2 linked regions of the Tunturibacter gelidoferens genome follow. The protein of the gene in region 1 interacts with the protein of each later gene in a pairwise test. Links are inferred from orthologs where the notes say so. Each region holds a gene or a part of one and is shown in the gene's direction. Other genes may lie near its edges. The genes, in order: dnaX and dnaE.

Region 1 (11,173 bases):
CGTCGCGTTTGTGGAGGAGATCGAACATCTCGCCGGCGTTAAGTTGGGCGCGGTGGCGGATCCAGTCGCTGCAGGTGGGTTGTGCAGCTGCCAGGATGTAGTTTTGGGCGGCCAGGGCGATCTGGATCTGGCCGCGCTGGGTGTCGGCGAGGCCGAAGTAGGTCATATGGAGGCGTGGCCCGATGAAGTAGCCGGGCTTTTTGGCATCGGTGAGGATGGAGTTGTAGAGGGCGATGGCTCCGGGGCCGTTGCCGGAGTCTTTGGTGAGGTTGGCGACCTCGAGGCGGAAGAGAAAGTCGCGGGGATACTGGTCGGCGAGGCCTTTCTGAACGACGATAGCTTCGGCGTAGCGGGCGTCGTGGCGGAGGAAGAGAGAGAGGGCGGTGCGGGACTCGATAGGCGTAACGATGCCGTGTGCGGCAGACTCGCGGAGAAGTTCGAGGCCTTTTTCTTTGTTGCCGCCAACACCGGCGATTCCTACGAGCATGCGTACGAGGCGCGGGAGGCTGGCGACGGCGAACTGCTGGATGCCCATGGCCATCTTGGCGTCGGCGTAGTTGGGGTCGATCTTGAGAGTGGCTTCGCTGTCGTTGCGTGAGGCTAGCCCCTGGCGGGCTGCGGCCACGTAGCTGTGATCGCAGAGGGTGATGAAGGCGGCGTGCATGCCTCGGGCGTAGCCTCGGGCGAAATAGGCGTTTGCGTCGTTGGGATTGGCTTTGATCTGACGGTCGGCGAGGGCGACGGCGGAGTTGGTGAGGGACTCGATGCGGTCGCGAATGGGTTGTGGGACGGGGACGTTGCGTTTGGAGGTAAGAAAGGAGTCGTGGGCGTAGTAGGTGGTATCGAGAAGGTCCTGGCGGTAGAGTTCGCGGAAGACGATGGTGAGGAGAACGTTGCCTATGGCGATGACACTTTGCGGGTTGGTTCGTTGGACGGCCTCGAAGCGGGTGAGAGCGCCCTCATAGTCGAGGTCGTAGAAGTGTTCGAAGGCGTCGCGGACCTCGGGGGTGAGGTTGACGGGGTCAGTGTGTAAAGCGGCGTTATAGGACTGCGAGTAGGCCGGAACTGCCAACGTAAGGGCAAGAACGAGGCTGAGTATTTTTACGCTGAGTTTTATGGCTCTTCTCCGGGCCTGGGGGTTCGAAGCGCTGATGGGAGTCGATACTTCCTGTACAGAATGAGATGTAGAAAATACTTCTCTGGTAGCGTACACGGAATTGGACGCACGTCACTGCAGACTGTACCCTTTGGGCACGGAACTGACCGGATGCTGCGGTATCTTTCTTTAAAAGTGAAACGGACTTTATGACACGGGTTGAGTTGCTTCAGTTACTGATCGGGCAGGCGCGAACCAACGGGTTCGAGTTTCGTAGATGGTATGTGGGGAAGCTTGGGCTGCCGTGGCAGAGCGCCCGTCATGCGGTGGAGATGCTGGCGGCCGAACGTCGTTACTATGCGCTACTGTTCTCGCATGAGTTCGCGTCGACTTTTTGGAAGCCCGGGGAGTTGATGACCTTTCAGGTTCCGATGCAGTCGTTTACCCGCAAGATGAAGGATGGGTCGATCGGGACTGTGCAGCGCAAAGGATATACCCGACGGAGCGCGCGTGAAGATGCCTGGCTGTATCACCTGAAGGAGATGGCTGCGGCCGAGGAGCCGCTTCGGTATATGCGGCGGTATCTGCGTGTCGAGGACGATCTGGAGGAAGAGACGGCTGAGGCTGCGGTAGGCGGGTTCGAAGAGTAGGCCGCCGGTTCGATCGGGGTCTTCCAAAGGAGCGTTTCAGGCGCTCAGTTGGCCGCTCGCTCGACGGGCATCAGGCTGTGGGCTTTACGGATGGCGAGAATCTGCTTGAGGTGATGCTCGCCGTGAATGAGCTGGAATTTTCGCCACTGATTTACGTCGAGCGGGCCGAGGATCGCGTGGCTCGCGAATTTGCATTTGGTCCCGAACAGTTCTTCCGCTTCGGCGCAGAGCAGATCGAGGTGAGCCAGGTGTTCGGCTGCGGCGGTGGTGAGCTCTTCGCCACAGAGTGGGTGCTCGGTTGGAGCCGGCGTAACCATAGGCGGGGATTTGCGTCCGTGTGGGAAGTAGCCGAGACGGATGAGGGTGTACTGGCCCAGGTGCTGCGGGATGCTGGGTTTTGCGCGGGTGGGAGCTCGCTTGGTGAGTCGGGCATTCAGAGCCAGCTCGGTGCCGGAGTAGCTGAGCAGGAGATGCTCCATAATTTGCTGGATGGTCCACTTCTGTGGGCGCGAGGGTGGTCGGAGCTGTGTCTGGGCGGCGTCGAGTCCGTTGAGGGAGAAGGCGATCTCGCGCTGAAGGCGGTGGAGGGTGGAGTTCATAAGGCAGGATCACGTTACACCGGTTGCAGGCGCGGCGGCTAGTGTTCTCTGCCGGGTGCGAACGGGCAAGGCTCTACGGATGGAAGACTACTTTAGTTGATCCAACGCCTTGTGAGCCTCTTTAGCTTTTTCGCCATCGGGGTCCAATTTTAGGTATGTCTGGAACTCGGCGATCGCCTCGTCTTTCTTTTTCATCTTTTGTGCGATCTCAGCGAGGGCGTAGTGAGCGGCGGAATAATCGGGCTGAGTTTTGACGGCATCCTGGGCGCGAAGATAGGCGCCCGGAAGATTATCGTCGCGCATGTAGAACTTCGCGACCTTCAGATCTTCATCCACTCGTTCGTCATCGGTCTGAACGCGCTTGACCTTGGGGAGCTTGCGATGCACGGAACTGCCTTCGGTGCCCGGCTTGGGCATGTCTGTGTCTGGAACAGCGTCGGAGTCTGCGCTGCCGGAGCTGGAACTGCTGCTGGAGTCGTCGCCTGGGAGCCTGGAAGCTGGGGTTGTGGGAAATGGATGCTCCTCTGCAGCGGAGGAGGGTGCCGTGGTGGAGCTGGGGGCGTCGGGCGGAGGAGTTGCGGGCTTTGCCGGAGTGCCGGGGAACGGAAACTGCTCAGCGGCTGAAGGCTTCTTTGTCTGTGGAGGCGGGGGGCATGGCGCGGCCGGCTGAGATGTGTTCTGGCCGGGAGCCGGGCATGGCGCGGGTGGATTTTGCGCAGGTGCGGTCTGTGCGTGGCAGGCTGCGGAGACCAGGAACGCAGCTAGCAATGCGCGAATTTTAGAGCCGACTGCCATAAGGGTTCAGAGTTCTCGTTCGATACTTTGACGGTGTTGCGAGGCGGTTTGTTATAGTCAGCTCACCTTGGCTGTTTCCCTGCCACTATTTTATTTGATGGAACTTCTTTGACTATGGTTGATGGGCTGATTATCCGTTCTTCGTCGATTCATGCGGCGGGCTGCTATACCACTCGGGCGATAAAAAAAGGTAAGAGAGTCTGCGAGTATGACGGGCCGCGGTTTACCAAGGATGAGGCGGACGATAGGTACCAGGACCGCGATATTACTTACCTTTTCAGTTGTGGGGAGAATGGGTTGGTAATCGACGGGTTTGGAACTGCCATGTTTATCAACCACTCCTGCGATCCAAACTGCGAGTCGGAGAATGTCGATGGCCGAGTGTTTGTTGTTGCGATTCGGGATATCGCCGCTGGGGAGGAGCTGACTTATGAGTACAACCTGTATGACAGCGACGATGATGAGCAGAACTGCTACTGTGGCGCGAAGAAGTGCCGGGGTACGATGTTCAGCGAGGCTGAGGTAAAGCGGCGGGCGCGGAAGGCTCGGGCTTTGGCTAAGGCTGGGCGCTAGTTTTGAACTGCAAAAGCTAAAGCGTGCTGCGCGCACGGCGCGATCTGCCATCGAGGCTGACGCGCCTTCGGCGCCATTCGTCTCCGAGGATAACTGGCTTGGCGATGGGCGATACAATAGAGTCTGCGGACCTGTCGCGACGATTGTGACTTCCCTACCTTTTCTATATGGCATATCAGGTACTTGCTAGGAAATACCGGCCCCAGCGTTTCGCAGATGTTGCAGGGCAGGACCACGTGACCGTGACGCTGATGAATGCGCTGACGCAAGGCCGTATCGCGCATGGATATATTTTCAGTGGGCATCGCGGCATTGGAAAGACGACGATTGCGCGCATTCTGGCCATGGCGCTGAACTGCCGGAATGCGATTGGGTCGCCGATGCGGCCCACGGCAGAGCCTTGCGAGGTTTGCGACAGCTGCACGGAGATTAAGGCGGGGAATGCGGTTGATGTGATCGAGATCGATGCGGCGACCAATCGCGGGATCGATGAGATTCGCGAGCTGCGGGATGCGGCGCGGTATCGTCCGGCGCGAGATAAGTACAAGATCTACATCCTGGATGAGGCTCACCAGATTACCGATGCTGCCTTCAATGCATTGTTGAAGACGTTGGAGGAACCGCCGGATCATATTGTCTTCATGATGGCGACGACGCAGCCGGAGGATATTCCGCAGACGGTGCGATCGCGTTGTCAACACTTCAGCTTTCATGCGGTGAAGCTGGTGGACATTCTGGGCGAGCTGCGCGGTATTGCGGAGCGGGAGGGCGTGGATGCGGATGAGGCTGCGCTGAGTCTGCTTGCCGAGGCGGGCGATGGGTCGATGCGCGATGCGCTGTCGATTATGGACCAGGCGATTGCGAGCGCTCCGGTGGAGGATGGTCGAGCGCGGTTGGATGCAGGGCAGATTCGGGAGCTGATGGGGACGGTTCCGAATGCAGTGTTTGAGCGGATCCTTGAGGCGGTGGATGGGAATCGCAGCGCCGAGGTGATTACGGTTGCGAATCAACTGCTGGATGCGGGAAACTCCCCGGCGCAGCTGGCGCGTCAGTTTGTAAGGTATCTGCGGAATACGGTAATTGCGAAGATTGCGGGCATCGGTGTAGATGGGGCTGGGGCGGATGGGGTGGCAGGGGAGTTGCTGCAGATCTCGGCCGATGAACAGCGGCGCGCGGGGCGGTCGGCGGCGTTGTTCAGCGAAGAGGAGTTGACGCGCTTTCTGCAGGTGATGCTGAGGACGTTTGATGAGCTGGGATATCGGCAGGAGCAGCGGTTCCACTTCGAGCTGGGATTGCTGAAGCTTGTGCATCTGCGGCGGTTGCTGCCGATTGAAGAGGTGTTGAGCCAGTTCCCTGTTGGCGGCGGTTCACGGCCAGGGCCTGGAGTAGCGACGGCGAGGCCAGTGAGCACACCCGCTGGGACGCCCCCAAGGAATCCGGTAAGCGGAGCGGCGACGGCGCGTGTGTTAGAGACGAGCGCAACGGTGGCGAGCGCGAGACCAGCTTTTTCTCCCTTTGAAAGGGACCAGAACAGGAACCGGTTTGACGAGCGGGCCGTAGTGGCCTCGCCGGTCGCTGTTGTACCTGTTACTGCTCCTGTTGTGCCGATGGCGGCGCCTACGCCTGTGCCGGTGCCCACGCTGGCTCAGGTAACGACACCTGCGGAGACGGTGCTGACTGACGGCGATGCGATAGGAGCCGCACTCGTGGAGACTGAGGATCGTGCGGAGACAGCAGACGTGCCTTCGCCGTTGATGGAGAAGCCGACTGAAATGTCGGTTGAGAGGGCAGATCCCGTTGAGAGTGCGAGCAGCACTGGTATGCAACTGACTTCGTTACATTCCGCGGAGGAACTGCAGAGGGTGGCCGTAGATGCTTTGTTAGCGGCGAAGAATCTGGCGACGCCGGCTGATGCTCTGGCGGATGCAGAGTGGACAGTGACAGAGGGCGAGATCCGGGTGCAGACGGAGCTCTCGAAGACGATGCTTTCGATGGTGATTAATGCGGAGGCGGAGAAACTGATAAGAGCTGCGTTGCGGGATGCGGGGGTTGGGGCGTTGAAACTGATGTTTCTGCCGGGCGTCAAGAATGCCGCTAACGCAAAAAAGCCGAGAGCAGCGAAGAGCGGAAGCGTCCAGGCGAAGGCGTTGGAGCATCCAATTGTGCAAAGGGCGCAGACGTTGTTCAATGCCGAAGTTCGGAATGTGATCGATCTGCGCGATAACGACTAGCCAGTCATTACAGCACCAAAGGGGGTGAAGATGGACTTTTCTGATCTGGGGAAGATGAAAGAGATGATGGGGCAGGCGAAGCTGATGCAGGAGCAGATGGAGAAGAAGCTCGCTGCAACGGTGGTGGAGGCTTCGAGCGGCGGCGGGGTGGTGACGGTGCGGATGAACGGTAAAAAAGAGATTCTGCGGGTAAAGATTGAGCCAACGGCGATGGGCAGTTCGGCGAGCGATCTTGAGTTGCTTGAAGATTTGATTGCAGCAGCAGTGAACGAAGCAGGGCGGAGGGCAGATGAAGCGATGAAGTCGAGCGTGGCCGGAATGATGGGTGGGTTGGGCTTGCCGGATCTGCCGGGGTTGGGCTAAGTGACTGGTTCTTTCCATGCCACACCGAGTCGTTTTGCGGAGCCGATGTCGCGGCTGATTGAAGAGCTAAGAAAGCTGCCAGGGATTGGTTCCAAGAGTGCGCAGCGGCTGGCGTTTCATGTGCTGCGGTCGTCGGCCGACGATGCCGAGGCGTTGTCAGTAGCAATACGAGAGTTGAAGCTGCACCTGCGGCTCTGCTCGACCTGCAACAACATTACGGACATCGATCCTTGTGGGTATTGCATGAGCCCAGTGCGAAATCAGCGGTTGGTTTGCGTGGTGGAAGAGCCGACCAATATTGCGACGATTGAGAAGACGCGGAGTTATAACGGCGTATATCACGTGCTGCACGGGACGCTCTCTCCGATCGGTGGAGTGGGTCCGGAGCAGTTGCGGATTACGAATCTGCTGACTCGTTTGTCGGATATTGATGAGGTGATTCTGGCGACTTCGCCGACGACGGAGGGAGAGGCGACGGCAGGGTATTTGGCGCTTGAACTTAGGAAAACGAAGGGTGATGTGAAGGTGACGAGGATTGCGACGGGAGTGCCAGCGGGAAGCGATATCGAATATGCCGATGAGGTGACGATGACACGGGCGATGGAAGGGCGGCGCGAGTTTTAACCCGGGTGTAGCAGCTTTCCTTGCCGCTGATTCGTCTTATCGTTGCAAGAGTTGCAATTTCGAGGAGACGTATGGGGTTTGATGAGACGTATTCGCGTAGGCGGTTTCTGCGGCAGAGTTTTGCGTTCAGTGCGTTGGCCGGACTTGGTGGTTTGCCGGCGCTGGGTGCTGCGAAGCATGGTGGGCCGGGTGGTGGGTCACGGTTGTTGATGGTGGGGGATTGGGGGTATGAGGACTTTGAGGCGCAGAGCCGTGTGGCGAAGTCGATGCAGGCGTATGTGCGCGAGCAGAGGTTCAAGACCGAGGGGCTCCTGATGCTGGGTGATAACTGGTATGGGCCGCTGCCGGGCGGGGCGAAAGATGTGCGGTGGAAGACACAGTTCGAAGAGATGTATCCGTCGAGCGTGTTCGATTGTCCGGCCTATGCGATTCCTGGCAACCATGACTACCAGACGATGCCGATGAGCAAGGTTGTGGCGGAGCTAGAGTACGCGAAGGCGGGCGGGACGCGGTGGACGATGCCTTCGCTCTGGTATAGCTTCGAGTTCCCGGTGAAGAAGCCGTTGATGACGGTGATTGCACTCGATAGCAATATGCCTCACGCAGATGGAAGGCCGAAGAAGGGTGCGGACTTCACGCTGACTCCGGAGCAGCAGGCGGAGCAGTTGGTTTGGCTGGAGGCGGAGTTGGAGAAGCCTCGGAGTACTCCGTTTCTGGTCGTAATGGGGCATCATCCGATCTTTTCGAATGGGCCGCATGGGGATCATAAGGTGCTGGTGCGGGACTGGGAGCCTCTGCTGCGGAAGCATAAGGCTCATATGTACCTGGCGGGGCATGACCACGATATGCAGCACCTGGAGTTTGAGGGACATCCTACTTCGTTTGTCTTGTCGGGTGGCGGTGGGGCGGATCTTTATCCGCTCGTTATTGATGAGGCTCAGCGTGGGCCCTATGCGCAGCGGGTTTATGGGTTCAGCGATCTGGAGGTGACGCCGGAGACGCTTACGCTACGGCATCTCGATGAGAAGGGGCGGGTGATTCATTCGTTTACGAAGAAGGTGGATGGGACGGTTACGAATATCGCTTAAGTACTGCTCGGCGCTTCGCGTGTCTGTCATTGTGGCGAAAGATGTGTCCTGCCGGACGGGCTCCCTGCGCGGGAGGCGGTCACTTCGTGACGTGTGTACCGGTCTTGATGGGTCAGGTGTGTGTGGGTCCTTCCTTTGGTCGGATGAAAAATTCTTATTCGGCTTTGGGTTGCGCGCGGAGGTTGCCGCCGGTCATTTGGTTGGGTTGGTCTACGTTTAGCAAGGACAGGATGGTGGGGGAGATGTCGCGGAGGCTGCCGCCTTCGCGGAGGATGGGGGTGTTGCCGGCGTCGGTGATGTAGAGGAAGGGTACGGGGTTGGTGGTGTGTGCGGTGTGGGGGCCTCCGGTGGCGGGGTCGATGAGCATCTCGGCGTTGCCGTGGTCGGCGGTGACGAGTAACGCGCCACCTCTCTGCTTTACTGCGCTATAGATACGGCCTAGTTGAGTGTCTACGGTCTCGACGGCGCGGATGGTGGGTTCCATCATGCCGGAGTGGCCGACCATGTCGGCGTTGGCGAAGTTGACGATGATGACGTCGAAGGCAGTGTCGTTGACGGCTTTGATGACGGCGTCGGCGATGCCCGCGGCGGACATCTCGGGGGCGAGGTCGTAGGTGGCTACTTTTTGTGAGGGGACCAGTGCGCGGTCTTCGCCGGGGAAGGGTTTTTCGATGCCGCCGTTGAAGAAGTAGGTGACGTGGGCGTACTTTTCCGTCTCGGCGACGCGGAGGTTGCGGAGGTTGGCCTGGGACATAAGGTTGGCGAGGAGGTTGTCCATCGACTCGGCGGGGATGATGATGGGGAGTTTGAAGTTTTTGTCGTACTGAGTCATGCAGACGTAGTGAAGGTTGGAGGGGATGAGGTCGAGGGGGATCTCGGCGTCGAGTTCGGCGGCTTTGGGGAGTTGGTGACCCTGGCTTCCGATGGGGTCTGCCGTTAGACCGGACTTTCTGGTGAGGACGCGGGTGATCTGGCGGACGCGGTCGGCGCGATAGTTGAAGTTGACGATGACGTCTTCGTCGCGAATGAGGCCGACGGGGGTGTCGTCGGTCGGGTTCATGCAGGTAAAGGGTGGAATGAACTCGTCGGTGATGCCGTTGTTGTAGAGTTCGCGGATACGTGCGGTGGGGCCGTTGTAGCGGCCGCCTTCGGGATGGCCGGTGACCAGGGCGTCGAAAGCTTGTTTTTCTTTCTCCCAGCGGAGGTCGCGGTCCATGGCGTAGTAGCGGCCGCTCACCGAGGCCAGGAGGCCGACGTTGTACTCGTTGAACTTGCGGAGAAGCTCCTCGAGGTAGCCGAGGCCGCTGGTGGGCATGGTGTCGCGGCCGTCCATGAAGGCGTGGATGTAGACGCGGGTGAGCTTGTGTTGGGCGGCCATGCGGATAAGGGCGTCGAGGTGGCGCTGGTGAGAGTGGACGCCGCCGTCGGAGAGTAGGCCGATGAGGTGGAGTGCTCTTCCCTTCTGCCCGGCTAGTTCGTAGGCGCGGACCAGCGTGGGGTCGGTGTAGAGGGAGCCGTCGAGGATGGCGGTGTCGATGCGGGTCATGTCCATGCGGACGATGCGGCCGGCGCCGAGGTTGAGGTGGCCTACTTCGCTGTTGCCCATCTGGCCGTCGGGGAGTCCGACGAAGTGTTCGCTGGCGCGGAGGAGGGTGTTGGGGAAGTCGCGGAGGAGCGCGTCGTAGGTGGGTTTGCGGGCCTGGGCGATGGCGTTGCCGTGGGTTTCGGCGCGGGAACCCCATCCGTCGAGGATGGTGAGGACTACTGGTGCTTTGGGCATGATGGCTTCGTTTCTCGCTGCTGTCTGGTTGTGGTGCAGGCTTATGGTGAGGATATCAACAACGGGGGAGCGGTGAATTTCTGGGCGGCTTTGGAGTGGAGCGAGATTTTGAGTGAAACTTTCGGCTGATAAAAAGGACTGTCATTCGATGGGCCAGTGGGTAACGAGCGGGGTTACAATCGCGAAAAGATTCCAATCAGGTGGGTCATGCCATGATGTCGTCTCACACGGATTCGCCTGCGATGGGCCGAAGTCCTCGACCGATGGACCTGCGGCAGATGCAGGGTGTCGATCTGCATGCTGAGTATCACTCCGTCCGAACGGGTGGGGACTTCTTCGATGCGGTCGACCTCGGCTCGCACGTGATCTTCCTGATGACGGATATTGCCGGGACCAAGAAGGCGACGCAGCCGATTGCGGCCGCGGTTCAGGATATCTTCCGCGGGAGTGCTACGGAGTTGCTGGGGCCGGCGGGCACGAATGTGATGGACGCCACGGCGCGGCTGGCGCAGGCGGTGAATCACGAGTTGATCCGGGCTGCGAAGGGGGTTCGCTTTTCGCCGACCTTTCTGGGTTGCTATGACGTTTCGCTGGGAGTTCTCGCTTACATTAATGCGGGAGGTATGACGGCTGTGTTTCACGACTCGGAGGGTGCGCGGATTCTGCCTAGCGAAGCTGCGCCGCTGGGTTTGTTTACGCACCTGACCCATGAGCCTTCGATGCAGGCGTTTGAGCCGCGGGCGAAGCTGCTGCTGGTGACCAAGGGCGTGATGGAGACGCGGCATGGGCGGACACACTTCGGCGTGGAGCGTTTGATTCCTCTTCTGGAGGAGACGGCGACGCATTCGGCGACGGAGCTTTGCCGGGCTGCCTTGAAGGCAGCTGAGGAGTTCAAGCAAGTTCCCTGGTATCGCAGGCTGAATCTTCCATTTGGACATGCGACGGAGGACGAGGATCTGACCGCGCTTGCTCTGGTGAGGCATGGCAGGGCTGGTTAGATTGCAGGGGTTCGATGGAACCGATTGCGACGAGCACGCAGGAGGGCCGACGGCGGCGTGGACTGCCGGGAGAATAGAGTGCTGAGCGGGTGTTGCGTCGTTGTGGTGCTGCTCTGAGGTGTCTGTGGTGGTTTCTTCTATGGCTTCTTCGTCTTCGAGGAGGCCGAGTCGATCGAGGAGCTCGGCGACGGGGCTGGGGCGAGAGTTGGCCTGTCCGACCTCGGAGCGTGGAGCGAGGAGACCTAAGGCCGGGTCGTGGAGGATCTCTTCGACGGTGTCTGCCGGGGGCGTGGTTTGGCGGGCGGGATCGCGGGGCAGATTGAGGCTTGCGATCTGGAGGCCGTAGAGGAGGAGTCCGGCGCGGCGTGAGTCGATG
Region 2 (12,320 bases), 140 kb from region 1 along the record:
TTCGACTCTGCCTCGTGGTGAGTGAGAGCTACGCTGCGAAGATAGCCGCCGTAGTATTCCCCGTTGATCTTGAAGTGGAAACCAGCTTCGATTTGGTAGGGGGCTCCAGGAGAGGCCGCGTCTTCGTCGGCGGAGAGGACTTGCCAGTGGTTGATCTCGGCCAGGGCGAGCGGCCATTGGGCGGCGAGGCGAAGTTTCTTCTCGCGATTTTTGCGGCGGAGTCTGCGACTGATTGCGTCGATGAAAAAGATGCCAGCCATACTTGGGTAACGATTCTAATACGACAATTTGGGACGCGTTTTCCTACGGCGTCGCGGGTTCTAAACTAGAGAGATGGCAGCAGAGTTTACCCACCTTCATCTTCATACTGACTACTCCCTTCTTGATGGCGCGTGCGACGTCGATAAGCTTGCCGGGCACCTGAGCAAGATTGGTCAGACTGCGGCCGCTATGACCGATCATGGAAATATCTATGGGGCGGTGCACTTCTTCGATGCGATGCAGAAGAAGGGAATCAAGCCAATTCTTGGTTGCGAGCTTTATATCTGTAAGAACGACGATCATCGCGCTGCGCCTGAAGGAGATAAGTATAACCACCTGCTGGTGCTGGTTGAAAATCAGGAAGGCTATCGCAATCTGGTTCGACTGACGAGCGAGGCGGCCCTGCATGGGTTCTATCGAAAGCCTCGCGTGTCAAAGGATTTTCTTGCGAAGCACTCGGAGGGGTTGATCGGATTCTCGGGTTGTCTCGCGGGTGAGGTGAATCAGTTTCTGATGGAGGACAAGTACGACGAGGCTAAGCGTACCGCTGGTTTTTACCAGGATCTCTTTGGGAAGGGCAACTACTTTCTCGAGATTCAGGACCACGGACTCGCACCGGATAAGGGCGTATGCGATGCATTGTTCAAGATGGAGCGCGAGCTTGATATCCCTCTGATCGCGACCAATGACAGTCACTATGTTGCCGCTGATGATTCGCGGGCTCACGAGATTTTGTTGTGCGTGCAGACGGCGGGCAGCATGAACGACCCAAAGCGATTCAAGTTCGATACGCAGGAGTTTTATATCAAGAGCGCGGAGGAGATGCTTCGCACCTTCTCTCAGAATCCCGAGGTGTGCACTCGAACGATGCAGTTTGTCGAGCGCTGCAACGTGAAGATGATGAAGGTCGACAACCCGTTTCCGGACTTCATTGTGCCGGAGGGAGAGACGCTTGACACCTACTTTGAGCAGATATGCCGCAAGGGCCTGGAGATGCGACTGGAGACCGCGGTTGCTCATCTGCGTTCTCGCGGGTTGTTGAAGAAAACGATTCCTGAATATCATGAGCGTCTGGATCGCGAGCTAAACATCATCAAACAGATGAAGTTTCCTGGCTATTTCATGATTGTCTGGGACTTTATCCGATACGCGCGTGAGCAGAAAATTCCGGTGGGGCCTGGGCGTGGATCGGCTGCCGGTTCTCTGGTGGCTTACGTGATGCAGATCACCGATATTGATCCGCTGCAGAATGAACTGCTGTTTGAACGGTTTTTGAATCCGGAGCGCGTGTCGATGCCCGATATCGATATCGACTTCTGTATGAACCGGCGCGGCGAGGTGATCGAGTACGTCAATCGTAAGTACGGTCGGGATCAGGTCGCGCAGATTATTACGTTCAACACCATGGCAGCGAAGGCTGCGATCAAAGACGTTGGCCGGGCGCTCGATATGCCGTATGGCGAGGTCGACCGGATTGCGAAGATGATTCCTTCTACGATTGGGATCACGATCGATCAGGCACTGAAGGATTCGCCGACCTTGGCTGGGGCGTATGAGGGCGATCCAAAGATCAAGGAGTTGATCGATGCTGCGCTGCGGCTGGAGGGACTGGTTCGCGGTGCGGGCGTACACGCAGCAGGCGTTGTGATTGCGCCGAAGCCGCTGACAGAGCTGGTTCCGGTGACCCGTGCGAAGAACGACGATATCGTCACAGCTTATGACATGAAGGCCGTCGAGAAGATGGGACTTCTCAAGATGGACTTTCTTGGCCTGACGACGCTGACTGTTATTGATGACGCACTGAAGCTGATTAAGTCGACGACGGGGACGGATGTCGATATGTCGACGATTCCGCTCGATGATGCGACTACGTATGAGCAGGTCTATCACAAGGCGTTGACCTCCGGGGTGTTTCAGTTTGAGTCGGGCGGGATGCGTGATGTGTTGCGGCGTTATAAGCCGAATACTGTTGAGGATCTGACGGCGTTGAACGCGTTGTATCGTCCGGGGCCGATTCAGGGTGGAATGATTGATGATTTCATCGAGCGCAAGTGGGGACGGCGCGCGGTGAGCTATGAGCTGCCTGAGCTTGAGATGATTCTGCGCGAGACGCTGGGTGTGATCGTGTACCAGGAGCAGGTGATGCAGATTTCAAACGTGCTGGCTGGGTACTCGCTGGGCGACTCGGACCTGCTGCGTCGAGCGATGGGTAAGAAAGATCCTGCGGAGATGGCGAAACAGCGCGATCGCTTTATGAGTGGCGCTGCTGCGAATAAACATCCAAAGGATACGGCGGGGAAGATCTTCGACCTGATGGCGCAGTTTGCAGGGTATGGGTTCAATAAGTCTCACTCGGCTGCGTATGCGCTGCTGGCGTATCACACGGCGTGGCTGAAGACTCACTACCCGGTGGAGTTTATGGCGGCGCTGCTGACGAGCGAAACGTCAAAGCCGGAGAATGTGGTCAAGTACATCTCAGAGTGCCGCGAGATGAATATTTCGGTGGTGCCGCCAAATGTGCAGGTATCAGATGCGAACTTCACGCCGATCAACGGGGCGATCGGGTTTGGATTGGCAGCGATCAAAAACGTGGGTCATAACGCGATTGAGTCGATCATCGCGGCGCGGACAGCCCTACAGGCTACGGGAAAGAAGGGGTTCTCCAGCCTTTGGGAGTTCTGCGAGAAGGTCGATCTGCGACTGTTGAATAAACGCGTGTTGGAGTCGTTGATCAAAGCGGGCGCGATGGATGCCTTTGGCGGTAGGGCGGCGCTGTGCGCTGCTCTTGATAAGGCAATGGAGCGAGCGCAGAAGTCTCAGCGCGATGAGGCGGCGGGGCAGCACGGACTGTTTGGGATCTTCGATGCAGATATCCATTCTCCTTCTTCGAATAACGGAGAGGAGGCGCTGCCCAGCGTGGCTGAGTGGGACGAACACACTCGACTGCAGAACGAAAAAGAGGTGTTGGGATTCTTTGTGTCGGGGCACCCGATGGACAAGTACCGGGAGAAACTTCGAAACATGAAGGTCGTCGATACAGTGACAGCCTGCGAGATGAAGCCTGAGCCGCAGGTATTTCGACGCGGACGAAATGAAGAGCCTCAGAATGAAATATCCATCGCGGGCGTTATTACAAGCTTAAAGGTCGCGAAGTCCAAGCGCTCGGGGGAGATGTATGCGCAGGCTTCGCTCGAAGACACCGTGGGCAAGATCGAGTTGATCGCGTTTCCGCAGTCGTACGAGAAGCTCGCGGAGAAGTTGAAGATTGATGTTCCCGTGGTGGTCCGGGGGGTACTGCGTGGGGAAGAAGATTCGGCGCCGAAGCTGGCGATCTCGAGTATTCAGGCGCTGGAGGACGTGAAGATCAAGCTGCCGGATTCGCTGCGAATCAAGGTGCCCCTGCATAATCCGGACGCGGCGTTGCTTGAGAAGCTGCATGCCATCCTAATAGGCGCTCCCGGGAAAGGAAAGCTGCTGCTCGATCTCGAAGAGCCGGGGGAGTTTTGTGCGGTGCTGGAACCTCACAACTGTCTGGTAGCTGCAGATCGGCTTTTCATCGATCAGGTGGAGGAACTGGTTGGCCGAGGAGGGGTTCGGATCATCGACTAGCCCTCGATGCCATACAATCGTTATAGAAATTAGCGAAGCATACCTAGACAATGGCAGAACACGAAACCGGAAGAACAGCGCATTCCCAGGCAGTATCCGCACCGACTCCCGAAGCGTGGATTAAGACGGAGTTGGCGCGGCACCCCCAACGTCCCTACCCGATGGATTTCATTGCAGGATTGTTCACCGATTTCAGCGAGATCCACGGCGATCGGGCCTTTGGCGACGATGCCGCGATGAGCTGTGGCATGGCGCTATTTCATGGCGAACCGGTGCTGGTGGTGGGGAACCTGAAGGGGCGGACGCTGAAGGAGCGGGTGGCGCGAAAGTTTGGAAGCCCCGATCCTGAAGGATATCGTAAGGCTCTACGGGCGATGAAGATCGCCGAGAAGTTTGGGCGTCCTGTCTTTACGTTCCTCGATCTGGCAGGGGCGAATCCTGGCATCGGAGCCGAAGAGCGCGGGCAGGGGGAGGCAATCGCACGGAATCTATTAGAGATGTCTCGGCTGCGGGTACCGACCATCGCCACCATTACCGGCGAGGGCGGTTCTGGGGGTGCGCTGGCACTGGCGGTTGCCGATCGTGTGCTAATGCTCGAAAACGCAATTTACTCGGTGATCTCCCCTGAAGGATGTGCGTCGATCATGTGGAAGGACGCCAGCAAGAAGCAGCAAGCTGCAGCGGCTTTGAAGTACACAGCCGTGGACGTCAAATTACTTGGTTGTGTCGATGAGGTGTTGCCTGAGCCGTGGGGTGGGACGCAAAACAATCCGGAAGAGGCCATGGTGCTCGTCGACGAAAGACTGCGGAACAATCTCGCAGATCTTCGCGCCTTGCCGCTCGAGTTGCTGCTGGAGCAGCGCTACACCAAGTTTCGTAATATTGCCCAGTTTTATACCACCGCTTAACGGTACGACCGTTTCTGGAGTAGCCAGCGTTGCAAGCCTTCAATTCGACACACTCAGGCCGCTCTGAGCGCACCTTGCAACTGGCGCTCTTCGTAACATCTGCGACCTGGTTCGTCGCTTCGGATGTCCTGGCGGGACGCTCAGCGCGTGGTCTTTCGGAGCGATTTGGCCTTGACGCAGAGAGACCCTTGCTTGCCGCGCTATTTCTTCTTTTCTTGCTGGCTGTGGGGTTTTCGATCCTCCAGGCAATTGCGCATCGACACTCAACCCTTCGCGAGGTTTTGGGCCTCCCGAAGCGGCCGACATCGGTGCGGGAATGGACCCTTGGGGCGGCTGTTGGCTGGGGTTGCGTGGTGCTGGCCGTCCTCCCGATGACGCTTACCGGAAAGTTGGATGTCCAACTATGGATGCAACCGCGGGCGATCTGGCTGTTGCTTTTGAATCTTCTGACTCTCGGGATCGCGGCGCTTGCGGAAGAGGTCGCGTTTCGCGGCTACCCTTTCCGGCGTCTGATTGAAGCGATTGGGCCGGTCGCGGCGACCATTGGAATGTCTATCCTCTTTGGGCTTGGACACGCACTGAATCCGGGGGCAACGTGGACTGGCGTTTTTGTGACGATGCTGGCTGGTCTGCTGTTCTCGGTGGCGTGGTTGAGAACGCATGGGCTGTGGCTATCCTGGGGACTTCACTTTGCCTGGAATGCCAGCATTGGGGTTCTGTTTGGCCTTCCAATCAGCGGAATCAGTGACTTCGCCAGCGTGGTGCAGACGCGGGCCTTCGGACCCCTCTGGCTGACTGGAGGGAGCTACGGACCTGAGGGGGCGGCCTTCACGGTGGTAGTTTTGCTGATTGGGGTCGGGGTTCTGATACCCATTACCCGTGACTATGCGTGGAATTACACCCATAAACCGATCGTCGCGGGTGGCTATGCCATTGAAGTTCAGCCGCCGCCAGCGCATGTGGCGATGGAACAGGAAGCGAAATCGGCGCCTGCGTCCTCTCTTGTCCAGATTCTTCCTGTGACCCCTCAGACGCGTTCGGTTGGCGAGGAACCGAAGCTCTGATGGCGTCAGACTAAGCCGCTTTTGTTCTAATTTTTGAGACACAAAGGCCGGTTCTATGTGGTCTGATCAAAATTCGTGAACCGGCTCTTGTCAAAGGGGAAGAGAAGGCGCAAGCTGGTGTGTATCTGAGGTGCTTCCCATGGCACTTTTCGAATACAGATCGGCTCTCCTCCTGGGTACTCTGGCGTTGTCGCTAGGGACGGCTCCTTGTCAGGTCTTTGTGGTTGGGGAAGGCACTGCGACTGCTGATATCTCCACGGATTTCTCCCCTACGCATGTCTCGCTTCCAGATACTCCAATGACGGAGCGTGGACGTCGAGAACTGGTTCGAAATCTTGAGGCGGAGCAAGGCTTTGCTCATCGTGCGTTGCCGGTGAGTGCGAGTGTGACGCTCCGAGCGAACGGACCGATTAGTCCCGGCGGGGCGGAGTACAGAAAGTTGATCTATCAAAAGGGGGAGGCTGCGGCACTCGGGGATCGCGTCATCATTACATCGATGGAGATCAAGCCCGATCGGATTGTACTGGATCTCAACGGCGGTCCATATCTAAAGCATCGCTTTCTAAGTCACATTCAGATCAACGATGCACCCGTCGCACAAACGAACGCGGAGCGGGCTAGCGGCTCGCGAATTACGCTGATCTTCGAGGGGCATGTTCCGGAGATCTCCGCGCCAGAGGTAAAGGCTCTGCTGGAGCCGGTGATCGATTTTGGAGTGAAGACCTCCGAACAGGCGTACGCGGATACGCTGCCACCCGTGTTGAAGGAAGCAATCGCTGCACATGAGGTTTTAGTAGGAATGAACCATCGAATGGTGCTGGCTGCGCTGGGCGCACCGGAAAACAAGATGCGTGACCAGCCGAGCGGGGATGCTAGCGGCGGCCGATATGAAGAGTGGATCTATGGGCATGTTCCGCAGACCATCCGGTTTGTTCGGTTTGTAGGGGACAGGGTGACGGTCGTGGAGATTGCTGCGCTGGGTAAGCCGATAGATATTCATGACAAAGATGAGATGGGCGGCTATAACTCCACTGCGCCGACGCGTGAGGTTGCGATGGGAGACAAGCCCGCTGATGGAACTGAGAAGACGAATGGGCCTCCAACATTGCTAAAGCCTGGAGAGGCAGTATCCGCCGGTCGTTCCGACAATAAGGTTCAATTTCCCGACGATAACAAGGGGGGAGCGTCTGCTCCCGCATCTCCCACGCCGCCTCCGTCGAACAACCTTGCGTTGGCCCAGTAGCCACGGTAAGGCCGTCGTCGTGTAGACTTGTAGGAGAGCTTCAATCGCAGTTCTTCTCCTCCGATTCCCGCCGTGGTTCGTCCCGGACAATCTTTACGAGAAGCACCGGATGATGAGATTCTGCTTGCCTGCAAGGGTGGCAGCCGATCGAGCCATCCAATGCGTGGGCCGAGATATTCGTAACGTTCGTATTAGGGAGAGCAAGCATTATGGCGAAGATTGCCAAGACCGGCGACCGTAAGAAGGTCATGGATACTAACAAGAGCACGGATTGTCCGAAGTGCTCCAAACCAACTCGCATTGTGAAGCGCGTGAAGGATCGCGAGCGCGGTACCCCCGGCGGAGTGTATATCTCCTGCTCAGCGTGCGATTTCTTCGAGAAACTTTAAGCGAGCGATTCCACGCAAAATCACAGGATAAGGAGCCCTACGTGGGCTCTTTGTCGTGTGTGGGCCTGCATTTTTGCAGTGTCTTCCCAAGAGCTAAGTTTCGTAGCGGACTATGCACCAAAGTTGTACAGATAATTTACAGGCGAGGACTTGACGATCGTTGCTTGAGACGGGCAGACTCGACGCTGGAAAGTAGGAACCCCGTTTTATGATGACCAGCAGCTCTGCACTGACCTCCTCTGCTTTTGCGCCTCTCCCGCACTTCAATCGCCCAACATTTCTGATGTGTCCACCTGAGTTTTATGACGTGAACTACGTCATCAACCCGTGGATGGCGGGGAATCTGCACCAGCCGTCGCGGGATACTGCGTTTATGCAGTGGAAGAATCTCTATCGGCAGTTGCAGAGGGTGGCGGATGTTCGGCTGTTGCATGCTCGGGAAGGCTCGCCGGATATGGTGTTTGTGGCGCATGCGGCGGCGGTTCAGCATGGAGTGGCGGCGGTATCGAGTTTCGCACATCCGCAGCGGCAGACGGAGGAGGGGCATCTGCGAAAGTGGTTGCAGGAAGCAGGTTTTCTGCTGTGGGAGACGCCGCGGGAGACTTCGTTCGAGGGTGAGGGGGATGCGCTTTTCGATGCGAATGGCGGGCATCTGTGGGCTGCGCATGGGGTTCGAACCTGCCGATATAGCCATAAGCATGTAGCAGATGCCTGGCATACGCGCGTAACTTCGCTGCATCTGGTGGATCCGCGGTTTTATCATCTGGATCTTTGTTTTGCGCCACTTAGCGGGGGCTATCTGGTTTACTTTCCCGGGGCGTTCGATGCGGCTTCGCTGGCAAAGATTCATGCGGCGTATGGGGCGGATAAGCGGATTATTGTCAGCGAGTTAGAGGCTACACAATTTGGATGCAATGTGATCAATGTCGGCCGGGATATTTTGATGGGGGCGGTGGAGACGGACCTGGCTAAACGGTTGATGGAGAGCGGGTTCGATGTGACTGAGATGCCATTGGGCGAGTTTCAGCGCGGGGGCGGGTCGGCGAAGTCGCTGGCACTGCGGTTGAGTGATTCGGCGTTGGCTTTGGGGGAGGTTCGGACCGAATCGGCGATCTGATTTCTACGGTAGGCGCGAATTTTTCCTGAGTGTGGTGGAGGGGCGTTTTTGCTGGGGGTTTTCCAGAAAAACGCCTTTTTCATGTGGTGTTTTGGTGGTGAAGTTGTGGTGTTTTGCGTGGTGGATGTGGTGTTTTAGCAGCGCTCTTTTTGGCTGCTAAAAATACGCCAACTTTTTAGACTTTTTTTTCGGGCGCCCCACCCAGCCACCTAACCGAACCCGTTCCTCGATTGAGGTTCTACATCTCACCCTTCGCAAGGGCGCGAAGGATGGGGCACCCGATCGTTTTGGGTGTGTCAGATTTTAGGTGGGCACCGCTTGTGTTGGGGTGGCGTCCGAACAGGATGCCTATTTACTGTTTGTTTTCGCCTGAATCTTCTCCATCGCGAGCTTCTCTGCAGTCGTCAGTGCATCGGCCGCCGGCACTTTCACATCCGGTTCCACGCCGGTCCCCTCCCAGTTTGTTCTCGTCGCTGGATCGAGCGACTTGGCAAACGGCACACCAATGGTGAAGTAGTCGGCAACCGTGTGCCCGATACCGGGTGCGCTCCGCCGCCGGTCGTCTCGCCAACAATCGTTGCGCGCTTTTAGTTCTTCAGATCAAATGCAAACTCGTCGGCTCCTGAGAATGTTCGCTTCGACGTCAGCACAAACACGGGCTGCCTGGTCAGCCTCGGTCCCGGCAGGTATGACAGGGTCCAGTTCTGCGTGGTCGAGTCCTCCTTGCGGTTGTATATGTCGATCAGGTGCGTCGGCTTATCGAACAGGTAGCTCGCAATCAGCGTGACCATCGCCGGTTGGCCGCCGCCGTTCTGCCGTAGATCGAAGATGATCGCATCCGTATGCGCTACAAAGCCCATGGCCTCGAAGGATGGGGCACCCGATTGTTATGGGTGAGTCAGAGTTTGGAGGGGCAGCCGGGCTTTAGCTCGTTCTGGATCTGCTCATGGGTCTGCTCATGGATTTGCGGTGTCGGAGTGTGGTGATTGCTCCGAGGATTCCGGTTGCCATCAGGGCCAAGGAGGAGGGTTCGGGAACGGTTGAGTTGGTGAGAGGTTCGATGGTGAGGGTACCGGGGTAAGGTGGGAGAAATGGGACGTCGATCTTGTACACGCCGTTGAAGGTTCCGGTGAGAAAGGTAGGAGCGTCAACGGGACCGGTCAAGAGAGCGGTTGTGAAGTAGATCTGCGTGAAAGCCCTTGCCGGGGGGATAGGGCCGCCCACGTAAAAGGCGTACCCGATTAACGTTTCGGTGGGCGATAGCTCGCCGATCTGGACGAGGTAGTCAACGGAGCCGGACTGGCCGAGAAAGAGGCCGCTCACGAAGGGCAGGTAGGGTTGAGGGGAGGCGGGGAGGTCGATGGTGAGGACGCCTGGGTGGCCGTCGGAGATGTGGGGGAAGTCGAAGGAGAGCTGGTCGATGGTGTCGGCGTGAGCGGTTAGGGGGATGGACAAGGCAGAGGCAAGGAGGGCAAGAGCGAAGAGAGTTTTGCGCATAAGTGGATCCCTTCTCGAATTTAAGTGAGATAAGGGTGCGCCTTGGTTTGGGGGGCGTCAAGTGAATTCCTGGCGTTGGAGGGTCGCTTCAGGTCAGTGCGCGGCTCTCGTTCTAGACCCTCACGTCGATTGAGGTTCTACACCCCACCCTTCGCAAGCGCGCGAAGGATGGGGCACCCGATTGTTATGGGTGAGTCAAATTCTGGATGGCTTCGGCGATCTCGTCGAGAATTGCCTGGGCGGCGGCGGCGGGGGCTGTGGCCTGGGTGATGGGGCGGCCTACGACCAGCATGGAGGCTCCGTCGGCGATGGCCTGGGCGGGAGTGGCGATGCGCTTCTGATCGCCGATGGCGGTGCCGGTGGGGCGGATCCCGGGGATGACGAGGAGTGTGTCGGGGCCGGTGGCTGCGCGGACGGCGGCGACCTCTTCAGCGGAGCAGACGACGCCATCTATGCCGGATTGCGTTGCGAGCTTTGCGAGGCGGAGCACCTGGTCGGCTGGAGAGGCGGTGATGCCTGTGCCTGCCAGTTGTGCGGCGTCCATGCTGGTGAGGACTGTGACGGCGAGGAGGCGGGGGGAGCCGGGGGCGCAGGCGGCTTCGGCTGCGGCGACCATCATGGCGGCTCCTCCGCTGGCGTGGAGGGTGAGGAGGCTTGCTCCTGCCTGTGTAGCGGAGCGGACGGCGCCGGCGACGGTGTTGGGAATGTCGTGGAGTTTGAGGTCGAGGAAGACGTTGAAGCCACGGTCTCGGAGTTGGTAGATGATGGTGTTGCCGGCGGCGTAGTAGAGTTCCATGCCGACTTTGAACCATTGGCAGGTCTGGCCGAGAGTGTCGACTAGTCTGAGGGCTTGCTCGGCGTCGGGATAGTCAAGGGCTACGGCAAGGCGAGCTTTGGGACCGGGCATGAGGTGAGTGTAACTTTTTGCTTCGTTGGATGCGTGGAGAAAGTTAAGAGCAGACGATTTGTGCGGGCTCTGGGTTGGATGCGCGGGTTTGATTTAAGAAGACCGTCCGCGCGGGGCGCGAATGATCACATCTGTACACGAGAGGCATTTGGGGCGCATTCGTGATGACTTCAAGAGAGCGCAGGATCTCCTTTGCTTCATCACGAGATCGACACACTGACCAAATCATCGATCCGACAATTCCGGCGTTATCCTCTTCGTGTGGAAAAGTTGCTTAGGCTGTCTGACTGGTCATGCCTAAATATCTAGTAGCCGGTACAGGAAAAAATAATCAACTGTCCTGGTGTGGTCTTACCTTGAAATGTGGCGGTGGTTGTCGTGAAGCCGGTTTCTATCCATGCCGAAGTACCCGTGGAAATACTAATCGGCTGCGGGCAGACCCACCCATGAGGGGCTTTAACATTCCCGCCCATTGTTACCGTTACGCTACAGGTGCCAGTAGCACCTGAGACAAATTGCCCTGCAGTAGAGCCACCGATGGCGCTTGTGGCTCCGCATCCGGCTATAGTGAAGGTTGATCCGCCAGATACGACGGCTGGAACACTTAGTACTTTGTTGCAGTCGATCGTCGCAGCCACGGTGCTTGTGTCGGACTGATTCGCTGCAGTCTTCTTCTCTGTATAGAAGTCAATGGATGAACTGTAGGCTGTATTGTCGCAGTTTCTGCCGATGAACTTGGCGTGGGTGTAACCCGACAAATCTGGTGTAGTGACTGACATCAAATCGCTGGACCGCAGGTACATTCCGGTTCCGGCCTGAGAGGTAGCGGTGTCCCTAACGTGAACGCCGCCTCCAGGCAGGAAATCGTAATAGCCTTGAACCGCTGTAGGGCTCTCAGCGTGGTACGCGTAGTTCCTGCCACCGTCAACTACAGACTTCTCAGAACTCGTGTCGTGAATCAGGGTTACTCTGGACCCAGAGGGCCCGCTTAGCGATAAGGGGGGGCCTCCTATAATCCTTCCATCTCCAGACGAGGAATAAATATAGGTGCAATCGCACCCAAAGGCGTCTACGGCTTCCGTGATTAAAATTCCAGATGTCACACTGATGTATGCGTCAAGAGGAGCCGTCTTATGATTGCCAAAGAAGCTAGGCGTATCAAGCGATAGGTTGCCTCCTCTCACAACCAGCGGATAGGTTGGCCACGGGATTGCCCCTGGATCTTCAAAGTGGGTGGAGTCCATTTTTATCTGGCCACCAGCGACAACTAATTGCGTATTGTCGAAGGAGCACGAACCACATTTAAGATTGAGACCGGGCCCTGA

Evidence for each region.
Region 2: the proteins of dnaX (region 1) and dnaE interact in binary tests that used the Escherichia coli proteins (3 or more experiments, as listed by UniProt). The link is inferred for Tunturibacter gelidoferens from one-to-one orthologs.

What each region holds. Positions count from the first base shown.
Region 1 is NZ_CP132938.1:3,821,102-3,832,274, forward strand. The notes cover bases 3,490-6,412. They hold dnaX (DNA polymerase III subunit gamma/tau), read left to right. Parts: upstream 3,490-3,880; coding sequence 3,881-5,944; downstream 5,945-6,412. Other genes in these bases: RBB81_RS16745 (SET domain-containing protein), read left to right, coding at 3,490-3,713; RBB81_RS16755 (YbaB/EbfC family nucleoid-associated protein), read left to right, coding at 5,975-6,307; recR (recombination mediator RecR), read left to right, coding at 6,353-6,412. In the rest of the region: RBB81_RS16725 (hypothetical protein), read right to left, coding at 1-1,072; RBB81_RS16730 (hypothetical protein), read left to right, coding at 1,306-1,746; RBB81_RS16735 (DinB family protein), read right to left, coding at 1,791-2,345; RBB81_RS16740 (hypothetical protein), read right to left, coding at 2,433-3,140; more of RBB81_RS16745, read left to right, coding at 3,255-3,489; more of recR, read left to right, coding at 6,413-6,931; RBB81_RS16765 (metallophosphoesterase), read left to right, coding at 7,003-8,019; gpmI (2,3-bisphosphoglycerate-independent phosphoglycerate mutase), read right to left, coding at 8,174-9,799; RBB81_RS16775 (PP2C family protein-serine/threonine phosphatase), read left to right, coding at 10,012-10,797. UniProt on the Escherichia coli protein: Part of the beta sliding clamp loading complex, which hydrolyzes ATP to load the beta clamp onto primed DNA to form the DNA replication pre-initiation complex.
Region 2 is NZ_CP132938.1:3,679,962-3,692,281, reverse strand. What follows is about bases 1-4,070. They hold dnaE (DNA polymerase III subunit alpha), read left to right. Parts: upstream 1-333; coding sequence 334-3,870; downstream 3,871-4,070. Other genes in these bases: RBB81_RS16150 (acetyl-CoA carboxylase carboxyltransferase subunit alpha), read left to right, coding at 3,921-4,070; RBB81_RS16160 (hypothetical protein), read right to left, coding at 1-260. In the rest of the region: more of RBB81_RS16150, read left to right, coding at 4,071-4,778; RBB81_RS16145 (CPBP family intramembrane glutamic endopeptidase), read left to right, coding at 4,967-5,842; RBB81_RS16140 (hypothetical protein), read left to right, coding at 5,982-7,085; RBB81_RS16135 (hypothetical protein), read left to right, coding at 7,295-7,474; RBB81_RS16130 (dimethylarginine dimethylaminohydrolase family protein), read left to right, coding at 7,683-8,591; RBB81_RS16125 (S41 family peptidase), read right to left, coding at 9,179-9,451; RBB81_RS16120 (PEP-CTERM sorting domain-containing protein), read right to left, coding at 9,516-10,088; pyrF (orotidine-5'-phosphate decarboxylase), read right to left, coding at 10,273-10,995; RBB81_RS16110 (hypothetical protein), read right to left, coding at 11,301-12,320. UniProt on the Escherichia coli protein: DNA polymerase III is a complex, multichain enzyme responsible for most of the replicative synthesis in bacteria. This DNA polymerase also exhibits 3' to 5' exonuclease activity. The alpha chain is the DNA polymerase catalytic subunit.